Regions from separate parts of the Clostridium pabulibutyricum genome, predicted to be linked through region 2. Evidence: riboswitches for the same ligand, from Rfam matches in the RefSeq annotation. Region 2 holds a riboswitch; each other region holds the start of a gene.
The links. Region 2 has a riboswitch for thiamine pyrophosphate ahead of thiT (energy-coupled thiamine transporter ThiT). Riboswitches for the same ligand answer to the same signal wherever they lie in the genome.
Positions count from the first base shown of each region.

Region 1: linked by a shared signal. The riboswitch ahead of thiD (bifunctional hydroxymethylpyrimidine kinase/phosphomethylpyrimidine kinase) and the one ahead of thiT (energy-coupled thiamine transporter ThiT) in region 2 are both predicted to bind thiamine pyrophosphate.
Region 3: linked by a shared signal. The riboswitch ahead of thiS (sulfur carrier protein ThiS) and the one ahead of thiT (energy-coupled thiamine transporter ThiT) in region 2 are both predicted to bind thiamine pyrophosphate.
Region 4: linked by a shared signal. The riboswitch ahead of thiC (phosphomethylpyrimidine synthase ThiC) and the one ahead of thiT (energy-coupled thiamine transporter ThiT) in region 2 are both predicted to bind thiamine pyrophosphate.

Region 1 is NZ_JBZAYZ010000006.1:124,869-129,566, forward strand. It holds partial or broken gene AC4CVH_RS08620 (3-hydroxyacyl-CoA dehydrogenase family protein) at 1-85, shown strand, start outside; gene cytX (putative hydroxymethylpyrimidine transporter CytX) at 106-1,287, opposite strand; gene thiD (bifunctional hydroxymethylpyrimidine kinase/phosphomethylpyrimidine kinase) at 1,294-2,085, opposite strand; TPP riboswitch at 2,255-2,365, opposite strand; gene AC4CVH_RS08635 (flavodoxin) at 2,409-2,837, opposite strand; gene AC4CVH_RS08640 (heavy metal translocating P-type ATPase) at 3,008-4,698, opposite strand, start outside.
Region 2 is NZ_JBZAYZ010000009.1:104,106-108,803, reverse strand. It holds gene AC4CVH_RS10915 (hypothetical protein) at 1-188, shown strand, start outside; gene AC4CVH_RS10910 (Mrp/NBP35 family ATP-binding protein) at 316-1,170, shown strand; gene AC4CVH_RS10905 (ferredoxin) at 1,255-1,443, shown strand; gene thiT (energy-coupled thiamine transporter ThiT) at 1,513-2,154, opposite strand; TPP riboswitch at 2,225-2,323, opposite strand; gene AC4CVH_RS10895 (hypothetical protein) at 2,351-2,542, opposite strand; gene nrdD (anaerobic ribonucleoside-triphosphate reductase) at 2,732-4,698, shown strand, end outside.
Region 3 is NZ_JBZAYZ010000002.1:335,833-340,530, forward strand. It holds gene AC4CVH_RS04915 (thiamine phosphate synthase) at 1-431, opposite strand, end outside; gene thiH (2-iminoacetate synthase ThiH) at 431-1,540, opposite strand; gene AC4CVH_RS04925 (thiazole synthase) at 1,559-2,326, opposite strand; gene thiS (sulfur carrier protein ThiS) at 2,365-2,562, opposite strand; TPP riboswitch at 2,683-2,792, opposite strand; gene AC4CVH_RS04935 (GNAT family N-acetyltransferase) at 2,949-3,500, shown strand; gene AC4CVH_RS04940 (DUF2156 domain-containing protein) at 3,544-4,440, shown strand; gene AC4CVH_RS04945 (glutamine--tRNA ligase/YqeY domain fusion protein) at 4,497-4,698, opposite strand, start outside.
Region 4 is NZ_JBZAYZ010000001.1:232,614-237,311, forward strand. It holds gene AC4CVH_RS01120 (spore germination protein) at 1-558, shown strand, start outside; gene AC4CVH_RS01125 (Ger(x)C family spore germination protein) at 576-1,751, shown strand; gene AC4CVH_RS01130 (GerAB/ArcD/ProY family transporter) at 1,768-2,865, shown strand; TPP riboswitch at 2,941-3,043, shown strand; gene thiC (phosphomethylpyrimidine synthase ThiC) at 3,146-4,459, shown strand; gene AC4CVH_RS01140 (single-stranded DNA-binding protein) at 4,522-4,698, shown strand, end outside.

The DNA of each region.
Region 1 (4,698 bases), on a different contig from region 2:
GTATGAAAAGCAGAAAGATAGATCTGACGTGCTTCTTTACTTCCTTGATAAAGATAAAAACAAAAATAAACTAGAAAGCCACTAACACTAAAGTGGCTTTCTAGTTTATTCACTTCTAACCTTTTTAATAAAATTACATTTTGAAACTACAATATACATTAATATTGTCAAAATCATGTCAGGCAGGGTATTTCCTAAAAATATATCAACATGCATTAAAATTCTATACAGTATAAATCCCAAAAACCAAATAATGATATTCTTCATATTAAATCTTTTATTGGAAAAATCATTTTTAAATATGAAATAATCTGCAATCTGAATAGCTATCATTGGAGCAAATGCCGAGCCTATAAAATATAAAAAATCAGTTATATCATCCATGGGATAAATACTAGCTAGAATTACTCCCAATATAGTTACAAATATCCCAAAAAACTTACTTTTGAAGTTTTTATATATCGTCTGCATGGATACACCGGCAGAAAATGCATCCATGAATGTTGTCGTAACTGTTGAGAAAATTATAATAAGCAATCCTGCAATACCTGAACCTGCTTTAATTATCACACTTGCAATATCGCCTTTTCCCGTATATATTACAGCTGCCATTCCTATTATGTACATCCATGTGCTTGTCAAACCATATATAATAACACTGACAACAGTTGCTTTAAAAGGTTTTTCTGCTTCCCGTGTATAGTCACTTATAAGTGGAAGCCACGAAAGAGGCATCGCAACTGCAAGTTCCACAGCAGCCCCAAATGTCATTGCACTTTTGCCCATAATAAACTCTGAATTCCCTGTAAAAATATATTTACAAAGCCAAATCGTCAATACAAACAGAGCAGCCATTGCAACTGAATTCAATTTGCCGAGATTGTTTATACCAATTGTTATCCAAAGTATAATCAAAATTCCTATTATAATACACCAGATCCACATTCCAACACCCATGATCCTGTTTGCTGCAACTGCACCGTCATATATCATAATTGAAGTCCATCCAGCAAGCTGAATTACATTAAGCACCGAAAACAATATGCTGCCTTTGTATCCAAAGCTTGATCCAACAGCCTCCATAGAACTTTTTCTTTTCACTCCGCCTATAATACCTGAAAGGAAAAGCATGAAACAGCCAATAATATGCCCTACTATTATTGCAGCAATTCCTTTCTTGAATCCAAGCTGTGCAAAATAAGTACCTGTAATTATCTCTGCAATTGAAATACCTGCCCCAAACCAAATAAGCCCATTGCTGAAGAGTGAAGTTTTTTTATCCGCCATACTTGACTAAAACTCCCCTCTAAATGCAAAAGCATGGTTCATAGGCCCACTTCCTCTGCCAAGATTGAGCATGTCTCCAAGTGCACCTGATATATATTTCTTTGCTTTTTCAATTGAATTTTCAAGATTGTATCCTTTTGCAAGGTTTGACGCTATTGCACTGGATAGGGTACACCCTGTCCCATGAGTATTTGGATTTTCTATGCGCTTTCCATAAAACCATTTAAAAGTTCCATTACCGTACAGAAGATCATTTGCATCATTAAGATGATGTCCACCTTTACAAAGCACTGCACAACCATATCTTTCATTTATAAGTTGTGCAGCCTCAACCATATCATCCTCAGTCTTTACATTAATCCCTGAAAGTACTTCAGTCTCAGGAATATTTGGGGTTATAACATCAGCCATAGGTATTAATTTATCCTTTAGAACATCTATGGCATCATCGCTTATAAGTTTTGAACCACTCGTAGCTACCATGACCGGGTCAATAACTATATTATTCGCCCTAAAATTTTTAAGTTCTCCAGCTATTGTACATATTAACTCACCTGAAGATACCATCCCTATTTTCACCGCATCCGGATAAATATCGGTAAAAACAGCTTCCAGCTGTTTTTTTAAAAATTCAGGAGTGACATCCATAATCCCAGTAACACCGGTAGTGTTTTGTGCAGTAAGTGCAGTTATAGCACTCATGGCATAAACTCCATTTGCAATCATTGTCTTAATGTCTGCCTGTATACCGGCGCCTCCACAGGAATCACTTCCTGCAATTGTTAATGCTGTTTTCATGTTTCTTCCTCCATTTCTGTGTATTTTATGCAGCAAGTCAATGCATTAATTTTAATATAGCGACAAAAGGTGGTGCCCCCAATTTGCCGCTTTCATAAATTCATGAATACATTTCAGATAATACACAAAAGCTATGCACATACTCGCAGAGTATATACACAGCTCTAAGCTTCCATGTAAAACATATCCCTACGTTGGCATTATCCAAATCAGGTTATGGGTTTAAGCAAATTCAGCTTACTCTCAGCCCGTTTTTTTACGAGCACCCCTATTGTATTCACAATTTAATTATACTATATGCAATTTAAAAATCAAGCATTTAACTACTCAGCCAATTTTCTTCCAAACTCCTTGCACTGTTCTTCTGAATCATCTTCAGGACTTCCGTTCACAATTAATCCATCATCTACAACATCAGAGCCGTAATCACTCTGTACCTTTTCTGTCCAATCTTCCATCCACTTGCCTGTTCCCCAACCATACGAGCCAAACAAACCTACTTTCTTACCTTTTAAAGCAGCTGCAGCAGATTCAACAAATGGTTCCATTTCAGCTTCTTCTACAACTTCGTCTCCCATTGCAGGCGAGCCAAGTGCTACTACGTCAGCTTCCTCTATATCTTTAACCGAAGCTTCTGAAACATTTAAAAGTTTTACTTCAGCTCCTTTTTCCTTTGCTCCATCTGATATTAAAGAAGCCATAGACTCCGTGTTGCCTGTTCCCGACCAATATATAATATTTACTTTTTTCAAAATAACCACCTCCGAGTATATTGATAATGGATTTCATTATCAATTATTATATTATATATTTTTTTGCTGTTTGTCAACATGCTAAAGCATAAATTTATAAAATTATTCTGTTTTTTTCTATATTTAAAAAAACTTTCCATGGTATTTATTTTACCATGAAAAGTTTTTCCCTAATGAAAGCAAGGTCTCATGCTCGCCGCACTTATACCCATTGTTGAAAAATTATGCAGAAATGCAGATGTAGTAGGCCTTATAAAACCAGTCAATCCCATTAAAAGGAGTGATGTATTAAAAATTAATATGAAATTATAATTATTCTTTATCTTTTTCATTAATTTTTGACTTAAAATCCTTATAGTTACAAGATTCCTTAAATCAGATGACATCAATGCTATATCTGCAACTTCTCTCGCAATGTCAGAACCATCCTTCATCGCTATGGAAACATTTGCCGCAGCCAATGCAGGTGAATCATTAACTCCATCTCCAACCATTATAACCTTGTGACCTTTTTTCTTTAACTCTTCTATAATCCTTGCCTTATCCTCTGGAAGCACCTGGGAATAATAATCATCCATTCCTAGCTTCTCGGCAACTGCCTTTGCAGTTTTTTCACCATCTCCCGTCAGCATAATTACTTTCTTTATTCCCGTACCTTTGAGACTCTTTATTACATATTCAGCCTCATCTCTTATAGGGTCGCTTATACAAATAAATCCAGCCGGATGGTTTCCTATGGCAAGATATATAATAGAATAGCCATCGCCTTCACGCTCTATAACCGATTGCTGCTCATCAGACAATTCCACTCCCTCGTCTTCGAAAATAAAATGGTAACTTCCAACCAATACCTTTTTATCTCCTATGAATGAAGCTATTCCATGAGCCATAACATACTCAACCTTTGCATGCTCCTCTTTATGATTAAGTTTTTCATCAGCCGCCTTCTTTACTATGGCTCTGGCTGCACTATGTGGAAAATGTTCTTCAAGACATGCTGCTGTTTTCAAAACATATCTTGAATCGAATCCTGCGAAAGGAACAACTTTTTCAACAGTAGGACTTGCAGTTGTCAAAGTTCCTGTCTTATCAAATATTATGGTATCCGATTCCTCCACAGCTTCAAGATACTTTCCACCTTTAACCACTATCTTATAATTCGACGACTCTCTCATGGCCGAAATAACCGATATAGGGGTTGAAAGCTTAATTGCACATGAATAATCTACAAGAAGTATTCCCAATGCTTTCGTTATGTTTCTCGTGAAAAAATATGTAGCAATTGCTCCGATAAACGTAAATGGAACAATTTTGTCAGCAAGCCTTTCGGCTTTTCCCTGTATGTCTGCCTTTAAATTTTCGGATTTGTCTATCATCTCTATTATTTTACTTATTCTGCTTTCAGAACTTAATTTTTTTACTTCAACTATAATTGATCCCTCTTCTACAACAGTCCCTGCATAAACTACATCATCACTTTTTTTCTCCACTGCCAGAGATTCTCCTGTCATAGAAGACTGATTAATCATTGCATCTCCATCACGTACAATACCATCAACAGGTATCATGTTCCCCATATTGATTCTTATATAATCACCAACTTTAAGATCATCTATTGATATAAGAAACTCCTCACCATCTTTTACCATCCATACACTTTCAATATTTATTGCCAAATTTCTTGCAAGTACATTTTTGGTCTTGTTCTTTGTATACTCTTCAAGAAGATTGGATACATTCAGAAGGAACATTATGGATCCTGCTGTTGAATACTCTCCCTGTCCAATCGCGGCTGCAACAGATGCAGCATCCAGTACATCAACATTTATACGCATATTGAACAAACTTTTCAATCCATTTC
Region 2 (4,698 bases):
GCAGAAAGTTATATCTCATAAAGTATGATATGACAAAGGAAATAGGAGGAAGTTATGTGGGCGAGGAATACTTTCTTGAAGGAAACAACAGGTTTTATAGATTTACTTTTTTTGTGAAGGAGAAAGATTTTAGTGAAGCTATGTCTTCACTGTTTGAGCGTATAGTTAAAACTTTGAAATATAATTGATATTTTCTTCCTTTCAAGTTTTGTTATTAATTGAAAGGAAATTTTTTTATAGAATTATATGTTATAATGATTGATGAAACTTTTTAGGTTTAATTAGTTAATATATTCACGAAAGGGAGTAGTGAAAATGGGTAGTTGTAATGATTGTCCAAGTAATTCAAGTTGTAATGTACAAGACAAAAATAAATGTAGTAAGTCTACACCTAGGTTTGGCACAATAAAACATATAGTTGGTATTATGAGCGGAAAGGGGGGTGTTGGTAAATCTACTGTGACAGGTGCACTGGCAATAAGATTAAAACACAAGGGATACAAAGTCGGTGTTCTGGACGGTGATATAACAGGTCCTTCAATGCCGCGTTTTTTTGGCATAAATAAGGAGAGAGCAAGTATGACTCCAATAAATGGAACTGATGATGTGAAATTTTCCACTGTTGATACAGGACTTGGCATTGAGGTAATGTCATTGAATCTTCTGACTGAAAAAGAAGAACAGCCTGTTATATGGAGGGGACCTGTAATTACAGGAGTTCTGAAGCAGATGTATTCGGACACCCAGTGGGATGAGCTTGATTATCTTCTGATAGATATGCCTCCGGGAACTGGAGATGTGGCTCTTACAATAATGCAGGATATACCTCTTGATGGAATTGTCATAGTATCAACTCCACAGGATATGGTATCCATGATAGTCAAAAAGGTAGTTATAATGGCAGAAAAAATGGGCATAAATGTAATAGGTGCTGTAGAAAATATGTCTTATGTAAAATGTAAAAACTGTGATGAAAAAATAAAGTTATTCAGTAAGAAATCAGCAGTAGAACAGGCTGCGTATCTTGGACTTCCGCTTCTTGCCGAACTTCCTATGGATATTGAACTTGCAGACAGCATGGAAAGTGGGAATGTGGAAAAATACATATCAAATTCAACTGACTATGATACGCTTATAGACAATTTTATGAAGAAGTTAAAGCTTCTCTAGTATGTGAATGAAATTTTATGAATATATATAAGAAAATCTGCAAATAACTATACTATTATTTCACAAGAAAGGTGATGAATGCAAATGGAAGCATCAGTTGATAAGGAAGCCTGTATAAGCTGCGGACTGTGTCCGGATACATGCGGGGATGTTTTTGAAATGCAGGATGATGGAAAAGCTGGAGTAATAGTTAACGAGGTTCCAGAAACAAGTGAGGACTCTGCCATGGAAGCAAGGGACAATTGTCCTGTAAATGCCATATCTGTGGAGTAGATTTTCAGTATAAATTAAATTTATAAAAAGCTGTGTTTTGAATGCACAGCTTTTTAAACATTTGTAAAATTATTTTCCAGTATTATGGGCAATGTTCTTTTTAAGTATGGATTCAAGCTGCCTGAAAGGAAGCAATCCTATTATGACCATGCATATAATTGATTCTATTAGCAAATATCCTGCATTTAGTGTAAATGAATAAACAGCGGGTGACATTCCTTTTGGTGCAAAACTTCCGAAAAACAATATACCGGAAATAAAATGACATACAAATCGGGCGAACATTGCAATGGCTGTTCCTGCGAGTTTATGATTTTTAAAATATCCTGCAAGCCCAATTGCCATGAAAGGAAGAGGATAATCAAATAACACCTGAACTGGTTGTAATATATAGGGATCCAGTATCAAGGTTATGATGCCATAGAGAAAACCGGTTAACGAACCAACTTGAGGACCATACAGAAACGACATCAAAAGTATTGGAACCATGCTTCCTAGAGTTATACTTCCACCTTGGGGAAGATGATATATTCTGAATACTTTAAGTATTGTCGCCAGGGCAAGAGCTATTCCAATTTGTGCTATGAGTTGTGAGTTGAGTTCTATTTTTTTAACCCTTATTATAAATAAAAGTATAATTATAAGGGCTATAAGTGCAAATATAGAACTTGGATGTGAAATTACTTCCTGAAAATTTTTAAGCAGTGACATAATAAAAAAAGACCTCCTTTATTTGCTTTGAGGTACTAAAAGGAGATTTGGCTTTTAAGTATAACTATTACGAAATAATATAGAGCTTCCCTTCGCTGGTATTGTCCAGATCAGGTAAAGGGTTAATAAAGTTATTTCTCAGCTTTCAAAAGCACCCCTAGCATTAACACTATTATACTACGCAGTGTGTATTCATTCAACACATTGGCGGAATTGACATATTTGCACTGACTTTTGAGGTGAGTTTTGCCTGGAAAGGTTCTATATTCAGTCTGTCACCTATTTTTGAATGATGTGGAATATAGGAGACTGATACATGCATGGTTCTTCCGTCCACAAGAGATATTGTAGCTTCCATGTTGTTTATATCTATTATTTTTCCTATCATTTTTTTACCTCCATATAATTTTTGGTTGTGATATAATTATTTTGGTTAAGATAACTATAATTATTCATAAGCAAGGAATTTGAAGTTAAACTCCATTAACTTTAAAATTACGGCTTAAATGTGAATTGATATTTCTACGATTAAATAGTACAATTATATACAATATATAGTAGTTTGGAGGATGGGTAAATGCTACATGTTGTAAAAAGAGATGGAAGAAAAGTAGAATTTAATTCTATTAAAATAACAAATGCCATAAAAGGGGCATCTGATGAAATAGGGTGCGATTTAAAGGAAAGTGAATTTATTGATTTAACTAGAGAGGTTATATCACGTATAGAAAAAATCAATCTTGAAGAGATAGATGTGGAAAATATACAGAACATAGTTCAAGAAGTTCTTATGGAAAAAAAGTATACCAGAATAGGGTTTGCATATTCAAATTATAGACAGGACAGAAATAATATAAGAGAAATAAAGTCTGATCTTATGAAAGCTATTGACAAAATAGGTGTAGAGACTGACAGGGACAATGCAAATGTAGGAAACAACTATAGTTCTAAGCTTTTAAGAATAGCAAGTGAATCAAACAAATGGCACAATCTTGCAAAGATGCCAAAGAGTCTTGCAAAAGCTCATGAGAATGGTGACATATACTATCATGATTTGGATTCCTATAATTTGACTATCAATTGTCTTCATATTCCAACAAGAGAAGTGCTCCTAAGGGGATTTAATACAGGATATGGATATATAAGGCCGCCTAAGCGAATAGAATCAGCAGCAGAGCTTTCATGCATTTTGCTTCAGTCATCTCAAAATGACATGTTCGGAGGACAGTCGCATCCTGATTTTGATAATGATATGGGAATATTTGTTGGACCTACAAGACAGGAAATAATAAAGGAATTCGAAGGAATTGGCATAAGTGGAGACAAGGCAAGGGAAATAGCGGAGAAGAAACTTAGAAGAAGTGTAGAACAAGCAATGCAAGGCATAATTTACAACTTGAATACTATGCACTCCAGAGCAGGTTCACAGGTACCTTTCAGCTCTATAAATATAGGTGTGCCAAGGTCAGACGATGCAGCTCTTATTTGTGAAGTGTTTTTGACGGAATATGAAAAAGGACTTGGACAGGGAGAACAGCCTATATTTCCAAACATAATATTCAGGGTTAAAGAAGGCGTCAATAAAAATCCGGAAGATCCTTACTATTATTTGTTTAGAACTGCATGCAGAGTGGCAGCAAAGAGAATGAATCCTACTTTTATGAACATGGATGCAGATTTTAACAAGGTTTATTATGATAAAGGGATACTTCCATCTACTATGGGATGCAGAACTTATGTATGTTCAAATGTCAATGGAGATGAAGGACCAAAGGGAAGAGGAAACATAGCACCAACTACAATAAATCTTCCGAGAATAGGAATTCTGTCAAAGGGTAGTGTAGAAAAGTTTTTTAAACTTCTTGATGAACGATTGGATCTTTCCAGACAATCGCTTATGCACAGGTATGACACCCTTAAGAACTTAAGGCTCAAAGACCTTCCGTTTGTTGCAGGACAAAAGCTTTTAAAAGGTTCTGAAAATCTAAAGGATGAAGATTCTATAGAACCTATATTGAAGCAGGGAACCTGGGGCATAGGTTTTATAGGACTTGCAGAAACCTTGATTGCAATTACAGGGAAGCATCACGGGGAAGATGAAGCATCAAGAGAACTTGGAGTTAGGATTATAACTCATATAAGAAATTATACTGATAAGCTTACAAAAGAAACTCATCTGAACTGGAGCTGTTATGCTACTCCGGCCGAAGGTTTAAGTGGAAAATTTATTGTAAAGGACAAAAAAATATTTGGAGAGATAAAAGGAGTTACTGATAAGGATTATTATACTAATTCATATCATGTACCTGTGGGTTTCCCAATATCAATAAGAGATAAGATAAACATTGAAGCACCATATCATAAACTTTGCAATGGAGGACATATAAGTTATATAGAATTGGATGATTATCCATCCGAAGATACAGTTTATGATATAATAAACTATGCTTACAGCAAGACAAATATAAGTTATATAGGAATAAATTTCCATATAAGATACTGCAAGAGCTGTGGAACTTATCTTCACGGAGAGGATAATTGTCC
Region 3 (4,698 bases), on a different contig from region 2:
ATATTTCCGACAACTATATAGTCTGCATTCATCTTTTCCGACTCTTTAGCTTCATCCAAACTATGCACAGATACACCAATCTTCATTTTTGAATTTTTAATAATCCTTAAACTTGAATGAGATCTATTCATACTTTTAAACTTTTTAAAACTTGTGTGAAAAGCAAATGCTTCCGATTTTAAAGCTGCCTCTAGATCATCATTTACTATAAGCAATGTTCCATACTTTTCTATTATGTTCTTTATTCTTTTTGCCATTTCAAGTATTTTCTCGTGCGGCAGATCTTTTTCCCTGAGCATAATTGCATCCGTACCGAGTTCTGCACATCTCTCTATTTTTTTGTAGAAATTATTTTGTCCACAAATACTCCTGTTTGTAACAGAAATTATCCTGTTATTTTCCTTCAACTTGAAAATCATACTGTTCTTCATCAACAAAACTGCCAATCTTTAAACACCGGATTATACCCTTTGCTTTCTATTTCCGCTCTTATTTCATCCACAGATCTTCCATCGGATATTACAAACTGACCATCACCTTTTTCATCTTTTCCAAGAGAATGACCTCCAACTTCCGTTGTTACCCCCGCCGACATTTTTGTAACTCCAAGAGGTATCATATTGTTTCTCATATATTTACCTTCCCTTGTAGTTATATTTATTCCTGCTCTTTGAAGAAATATCTTGTATGCAAGTGTAGCTTGTACTAAATTTCTGTCAGTGACATCGTATATCTTTATTTCACTTCCTGCATGAGGTCTTATCCTTGGCACAGACATGCTTATTTCCACAGCCGGATATTTTTTTGACATATAAGCTGCATGAATTCCTGTCAAGAACACCTCATTTCTCCATTTATCAAGTCCAAGAAGTGCACTCATTCCAACAGAATGTATTCCAGCCCTGCATCCCCTGTCAAGAGCTTCAAGCCTGTATCTATAATCCCTTTTCTTGCCTGCAAGATGAACCTTTTTATAAACTTCTTGATTATAGGTTTCCTGATAAACCGTCAAACTGTCCGCCCCAAGCTCCACAAGTTCCCTGTACTCGTTCTCCTCCAAAGGGTAAATTTCAAGGCATATGGAATCAAAATATTTTTTAAGTATTTTCACTGCTCCTTTCAAATACTCCATAGGACAATAATACCTTGATTCTCCTGTTAAAAGTATTATGTGTCTTAGACCTGTTTCTGCTATAGATTTCGCCTCCTCTTCAATCTCATAAAACGTCATCTTCTTGCGCACAATCTTGTTTTCAACATTGTATCCACAATATATGCACTTATTCGTACAATAATTTGCAATGTATATTGGAGTATACAAAACTATGTTTTTTCCAAAATTTCTAACAGTTATTTCATGGGCTTTTGCTGCCATGGGTTCAAGATATTTCTCAGCCTTTTCAGACAAGAGTGCCAAAAAGTCCATTTTATTTATTCTGTCCCTGCAAAGTATATTCTCAATATCCGAATCCTGAACATTTTCAAAAAAACCTTCAAAATCAAAGTCGTCATATTTTCTTATCTCATCATAAATTCCTATTTCCATATCACAATCCCCCTATCTTAAGAAACCTGTAAGCGGTGAAGATGCCGAGGCTGAATCTTTAACTTCTCCAAGTCCCGAATTAAAAGCCTCCCTGCCTGCTTTTACAGCATATTTAAATGCCTCTGCCATACGCACCGGTTTTTTTGATGTTGCAATTGCAGTATTTACAAGAACAGCGTCAGCTCCCATTTCCATAACCATTACTGCATCAGAAGGTTTTCCTATACCTGCATCAACAATTATAGGTACTTCATCTATTTCGTCTATCAGTATTTTTAGCATCTCTCTGGTTCTTATACCCCTATTTGATCCTATAGGTGATCCAAGTGGCATAACAGCAGCTGCTCCGACATCCACAAGTCTCCTTGCCGTCGACAAGTCAGGATTTATATATGGCAATACTACAAATCCATCCTTTACAAGTATTTCTGCAGCCTTCACTGTTTCTATATTATCGGGCAGAAGGTACTTATTGTCCTGAATAGCCTCTATTTTTATCCAGTTCCCACATCCTGCAGCCCTTCCAAGTCTGGCAAGTCTCACAACTTCATCTGCTGATCTTGCCCCAGACGTATTTGGGAGAAGTGTATATTCATCTCCTATAAAGTCAATAACATTACCTGTTTTAGAATTCATATCAACACGCCTAAGTGCAACCGTGACTACATTTGTACCTGAACTTTTTAACACCTCCGGAAGTACACTGTCGGAAGAATACTTGCCTGTACCTAAAAACAATCTGCTTTCCAGTTCTTTTCCACCAATAACTAACTTGTCCATAAATTAATTCCTCCATTTATACTTTTTTATTTTAATTCTCAACATCCCCCGCCTACAAAGCGGATAATTTCAACTGATGAATTTTTTTTTAATCTGCATGCTTTAAAAGCATTCCCTTCGACTATGTTTAAATCAACTTCAACCGCAACTTTTGTAGAATCCACATTTAAACTTTGTAAAAGTTCAAATACAGTTGTTCCCTCAGGGAAACTCATATCTTTCCCATTTATTTTCATAATATCTGCCCTCCTTTATTTGTGAATATTCTATAAATATAAAAAAGAGGCATATAAATGCCTCAGTAAAAAAATACTCTATCAAAATAAAAACACACAAATTCTAGGAGAATCTGCGTATAGATATATATATTACTCTCCCTACGTTGGCATTACCCAAATCAGGTTATAAGAATAAGGAATAACATTCCACTCTCAGATCATCACTATGACCTCTCCTCGTATTTAATATTAAATTGTCACAAGTACTTGCAGTTTTTATTATATCACTTAAATAAATTAAATCAACGTACAATTTTCAATTTACATTTGAACTATATTGCCTATATAAGTTATAATATTATAAAAAAGTTATTATTATTTAATTTTTACAAGGAGGAACTTTCTTGATAAAAAATTTGCTAAAAAGCTCAAACATAACACTGACGTCCTTCAAAGAGGATGATATTTCTACACTTGAAAACTGGTATAATGATCAGTTTTTTCTCAGGAACTATGACATGATTACATCTTTTCCAAGATCATGCAGCGAATTGAAATCCATGGTAGAAGATACAAAAAAATCTCCAGACAAATTCATGTTTGCTGTAAGAGATATTCAAAGCAAAAAACTAATAGGTGTCACAGGATATGAGAATATACTATGGAACAATGGAACTGCAACTATATATATAGGAATAGGATCTGCTTCAAACCGAGGACATGGACTTGGATATGATGCACTAAATCTTACCATACAATTTGGATTTCAAGAACTTAATCTTCACAAAATACAACTTACGGTTTTAAGCTATAATACACCTGCAATAAACTTATATGAAAAAACAGGCTTTAAAAAAGAAGGTACCTACAGAGAATTTATACACAGAGATAATAAAAGATTTGACATGTATCTGTACGGGCTACTAAAAAACGAGTGGAACTTTTCAAATAAATAATTTCACTAAAAAAATAATCATAGGATTGACAAGGAGAATTTTTATGCTAAAATTTAAACCCCTGACCATTGACGACAAAGCTGTCTTTGACAAATATCTTCAGGGATATCACTTTGATACCTGCGAATATAACTTTACATCTTTACTAATATGGAGAAAAGGCTGTGATATAAGCTATACTTCAATTGACAATTCAATAGTCATAAAAAAACAAGGCTTCGATGGAAAATATCATTTTATGCAGCCAATCGGCTATACAAAAGATAATCTCAAAAGCATAATAGAAGAACTAATAGAGTACTCTATGTCAGCTAATATGGAAATTTTATTTTGTGATGCAGAAGAAGCTTTTGTAAGAGACCTTAAAGAACTGTATGCTGAAAAATTTACAATAAGAGAAGATGTTGATAATTTCGACTACATATATGATACTCAAAAATTAATGACATTATCCGGTAAAAAACTTCACTCAAAAAAGAATCATTACAACAAATTCGTTAAATCTTATAATTACGAAATAAAAGATTTTTTCGAACCAGGAGTGAAGGACGACTTTCTGAAAGCCGCTGAGATATGGTACAACGAAAGAAAAAGCAGCGATAAATACTTGTATTATGAACTCGATGGAATAAAAGAACTGTGCAGTAACATGGAATTTTTGAACTTAATGGCTCTCGCTGTATATGTAGACGGTAATATATCCGCTTTTACAATAGGAGAAAAAGTAAATTCAAATATGGGAATAATACACATAGAAAAAGGTCTTCCAAACATAGACGGAATTTACACCTTTGTAAACAAAACTTTCCTCGAAAATTATATGTCGGATATTCCATATATAAACAGAGAACAGGACCTTGGTCTTGAAGGACTCAGAAAAGCAAAAAAATCATACCATCCAGTTAAAATGGGCAAAAAATACTGTATAAGCATAAATTAAAAAAAATCAGGTAAACTCCAAACATTAGTTTACCTGATTTTTTTACTATTTTTTTACTATTTTTTTATTTTAAAAGAACTTTTAAGAGAAACTATTCTATTAAATACAATCTTGCCATCTTTTGAATCTTTGGGATCCATATTGAAATATCCATGTCTGAAGAACTGAAACTTTTCTCCCGGCCCTGCACTTTTTATATTAGGCTCCAAAAATCCTTCAAGAACTTCAAGTGAATTTTTATTGATATTATCAAGAAAA
Region 4 (4,698 bases), on a different contig from region 2:
TATGTTTCACTTACTACCTTTCATCAGGAACTTATACCAAGTAAGCTTCTTTTGAGTTTTATCGGGGCAAGAACAAATGTACCGTTGCCTGAGTTCTGGGAAACTTTGTTTATGTTGCTGGCATTTGAAATAATGAGGGAAGCAGGACTTAGAGTATCTAAAACACTTGGAACAACTATAAGTGTTATAGGGGCACTTATACTTGGGGATGCAGCGGTAAGTTCGGGAATAGTTGGTACACCGACAGTTGTTGTTGTGTCGCTTACTGCCATGACGAAATTTACCATACCGGGGTTTGAAATGGATCATCCTATTATATATGCAAGGCTTTTTCTGCTTATTTTAAGTGGGTGTTTTGGACTTATTGGGCTTACATGCGGTACACTTATGATTCTTATAAGGCTTGTTTCAATGAGAACTTTTGGAGTTCCATACATGTTTCCAATATGTCCGTTTAATATAAATTCAATGCAGGATGTTGCAGTAAGAGCCCCTATGACCAGATTGAAATATACTCAAAAAACACTTGGAATCAAGGCTAAAAAAGGTATTTTCTAGTGTAGAGGAGGGAAACTATGAGCAAATTTATTAAATCAGTTTCTCTTGCTATTTTATTTTTGTTCCCGGTTTTTTTTATTACGGGATGTCAGGACAAAAATGAAATTGAATCTCTTGGATTTATAGTTGCCATGGGAGTTGATACTGACAACAACGAAGATTTTAAAGTTAGCCTTCAGGTTATAAGAAAAGGTGCTTCAACTGAAAGAAATCAGGATGCAGAAGTACTCGTATATGTTTCAACAGGAAAGACTATAAGCGGGGCAGTAGCAAATATTTCGAAACAAATGAGCAAGAAAATAAAGTTTTCAAATGAAAAGTGCATAATTGTAGGTCAACGCCTTGCAGAGCGGGGCATACAGCCTGTTTTGGATTTTTCGCTTCGACGAAGTGACATAAGGCCTATTGTGCCTATCCTTGTAACAAAAGGTGAAGCAATTGATATAGTCAAAACGCGTACAAAGCAAAATTCCATATCCGGATATGAGATAGATAATCTGGTTAAAATACAAAGAAATTTAGGAGTGGCTGCAGTTTCTACAAGTCTTGATTTTGAAAAAAATAAAAGAGGCAGGGAATGCAGCCGGGAATGTGTGAATACAGCTGGTATAATAATGAAAAAAACACCAAGGGATACTGGATCGGAGAATGATCTTTCTATATCGGGGAGTGCAGTTTTTAAAAATTGTAAACTTATTGGATATATGAGTGAAAAAGAAACCCGCGGAATGAACTGGATAAAAGGAAAAGTAAGACGTGGAACTATTACAATACAGAAGGATGGCGACACAATAAATACTAATATTTTAAGAGCAGGAAGTTATATAGAGGCTCAAGAAGAAAAGAATGAAGTTGTGATTCATGTAAAAGTTACTGAGAAATCAAATATAGACGAGGTAAACAAAAATTCTGGAGAAGATATGGATTTTAACTCCAACCCGGATCTGGTGGATTTTTTGTCTGAAAACCAGAATGAAGCAATATATGATGAGATAATTTCGGCTCTTAATGTTGCAAAAAACACGCTTGGTGTTGATATATTTGGATTTGGCAATGTTGTGTATGAAGAATGTCCAAAAATATGGAACCATTTGAAGGAAAACTGGAATGAAAATTTCTCCAAACTTCGCGTAGATGTAAACGTTGATTCAAATATAACTAGAACTGGAATATTGTCAAAATCTATAAATTGACAAGGAGAATTTATTTATGACTAAAAGAATATCCATATATCAGTTTTTTGCATTGATGATAATTTTTCAATATGGAAGCGTGGTGTTGTATTTCCTTGCACCAGATGCGAAGCAGGATGTTTGGATAGGATATATTGTGTATTCCATTGTAGGGGTTATTCTACAGATGATATACATATATGTATATAGAAGATATCCGGAAGATACTATAGTAACATATCTTCCAAAGATATATGGAAAAATTTTAGGAAATATAATTTCCATTTTATATATATTGTATTTTATATATATTGCAGCAAATATATTCAGAGAGTTTATGGAACTTATAGCGACGACTGCACTCAGGTATACTCCAAAGGTTATGTTTGGAACACTTTCTGTAATTGTAATAATGTATGCAGCATATTATGGAATTGAAACAATTGCGGGTATGGCACAATTTTATATTATAATTGTTTTTATAATAAAAGTATTAAGCTTGGTGCTTATACTGCTTACTCCGGATACATTTGACATTTCAAATTTGAAACCTGTATTTGAAAATGGAGTGCTTAATTTCTTAAAAAATTCATGGATACTTATGCTTGTTCCATATGGGGAGACTGTAGTTTTTACTATGATTTATCCTATTACAAATGAAAATTCGAAAATAAAAAAATTTGCGTCCCTGGCAATTATGTTGGAGGGAATTATTCTTGCCATGAACAACATTTTGTTTATATGCACTCTCGGAGTTGATTTTGCAACGAACTGCAACTTTCCACTTCTTGAAACCTATAGAATTATAGATGCAGAAGACCTTCTCATAAGAATGGATATAATGTTTGCAATTACATTTATAATTGATGGATTTTTCAAGATCTCCATATTTATGTATGTTGCAATGAAGGGCATTTCACAGTTTTTTCATGTTTATAATTTAAAGGTAATTTCTTCAATTTTGGGGTGTGTGCTGCTTGCTGCGTCTTTTCTCATTTCAAGAAATTTACCTCAGCAGCTCAATATAGGACATAATTTTGTTATGAAGTATATACATCTTCCAATGCAGGTGATATTACCTTTTATAACTTTTTCTTTATGCTGTATTAAAAGTAAAAGTGTGCGAAAAATTTAAAATGTATGGAGTTGTATTTTGAAAACTGGATTTTATTGTGTTAAAATAAATTTGTATATTTTAAAATTTAATAAATTAGTTTACTGGGTGTGCCTTTTTGGCTGAGAGAAGCTTTGAGTTTCAAACCTTAGAACCTGATGTAGTTAATTCTACCGGAGGGAAGTAGTTGTGCTTTTTTAGGAGAAGTATAAGAACAGCTTTCATTTGTAGAAGGCTGTTTTTTATATATCTATAGAAGGGTTCGTATTAAGTAATGCTAATTTGAAGGGAGAAATTTATTATGAATTATTCAACTCAAATGGATGCAGCACGAAAGAATATAATAACAAAAGAGATGAGGCTTGTTTCTAAAAAGGAAAATATTGATTTGGAAGATCTTAGACAACTTATAGCAATCGGACAAGTAGTAATTCCGGCAAACAGAAATCATATGTTACTTGATGCTGAGGCGGTTGGAAAAGGACTCAAGACAAAAATAAATGTAAATCTTGGGATATCAAGAGATTGTCCTGATGTTAATGTTGAATTGAAGAAAGTTCAAAAGGCAATAGATATGAAGGCAGAGGCAATAATGGATTTGAGTTCTTTTGGAAAAACTGAAGAATTTAGAAAAAAGCTTATAAAAATGAGCAGTGCAATGATTGGAACGGTTCCGATATATGATGCTGTAGGGTTTTATGATAAAGAGCTTAGAGATATAACAGAGCAGGAATTTTTAAAGGTGATTGAAAAACAGGCTGAAGATGGTGTTGACTTTATGACGATACATGCGGGATTAAATAGAGAAACTGTCGAAGTTTTTAAAAGAAACAATAGGATAATGAATATAGTTTCAAGAGGCGGTTCTCTGATGTATGCATGGATGGAGCTTAACCATAAGGAAAATCCATTTTATGAATATTATGATAAAATCCTTGATATATGTGAAAAATATGATGTAACCATAAGCCTTGGAGATGCATGCAGGCCGGGATGTATTTCAGATGCCACGGATGCTGTACAAATAAAAGAACTTATAACTCTTGGTGAACTTACGAAGAGAGCATGGAAGAGAAATGTTCAGGTAATTATAGAAGGACCCGGGCATATGGCATTGAATGAGATAAAGTCAAACATGATTCTTGAGAAAAAGCTTTGTCATAATGCACCATTTTACGTTCTCGGACCTCTTGTTACAGATATTGCACCAGGGTATGATCATATTACAAGTGCAATAGGTGGTGCAATTGCAGCATCATGTGGAGCCGATTTTTTGTGTTATGTTACACCGGCGGAACATTTGAGACTTCCTACTATTGATGATATGAAAGAAGGAATAATAGCTTCAAAGATAGCGGCACATGCGGCAGATATAGCAAAAGGGGTGAAAGGTGCTGTGGATTGGGACAATAAAATGGCAGAGGCAAGACAAAAACTTGATTGGGAAAGTACATTCAAACTCTCAATAGACCCTGAAAAGGCAAGGAGATATAGAAGAGAGTCAACTCCTGAGTGCAGTGACAGCTGTACTATGTGTGGAAAGATGTGTTCTGTTAGAAATATGAATAGGGTTATGAGCGGAAAAGATGTAAATATACTCAGAAGAGATGAATAGCTGTGTTTAAAAATTTCCATTCTGGTCATAATTAATAAAAAAATAGTCGGGAGGTAATTTATTTGAATAATGTTACCCTTATAGGAAGACTGACCAGGGATGCTGAACTTTTTAAAATAGAAAATAGCAAGAGGAGCATTTTGAAATTTATACTTGCTGTAGATAAGAATTATTTAAACAAGCAAGGGGAAAGACAGGCTGATTTTATTTCGGTATCCTATTTTAGTGGTGGTGCTGAA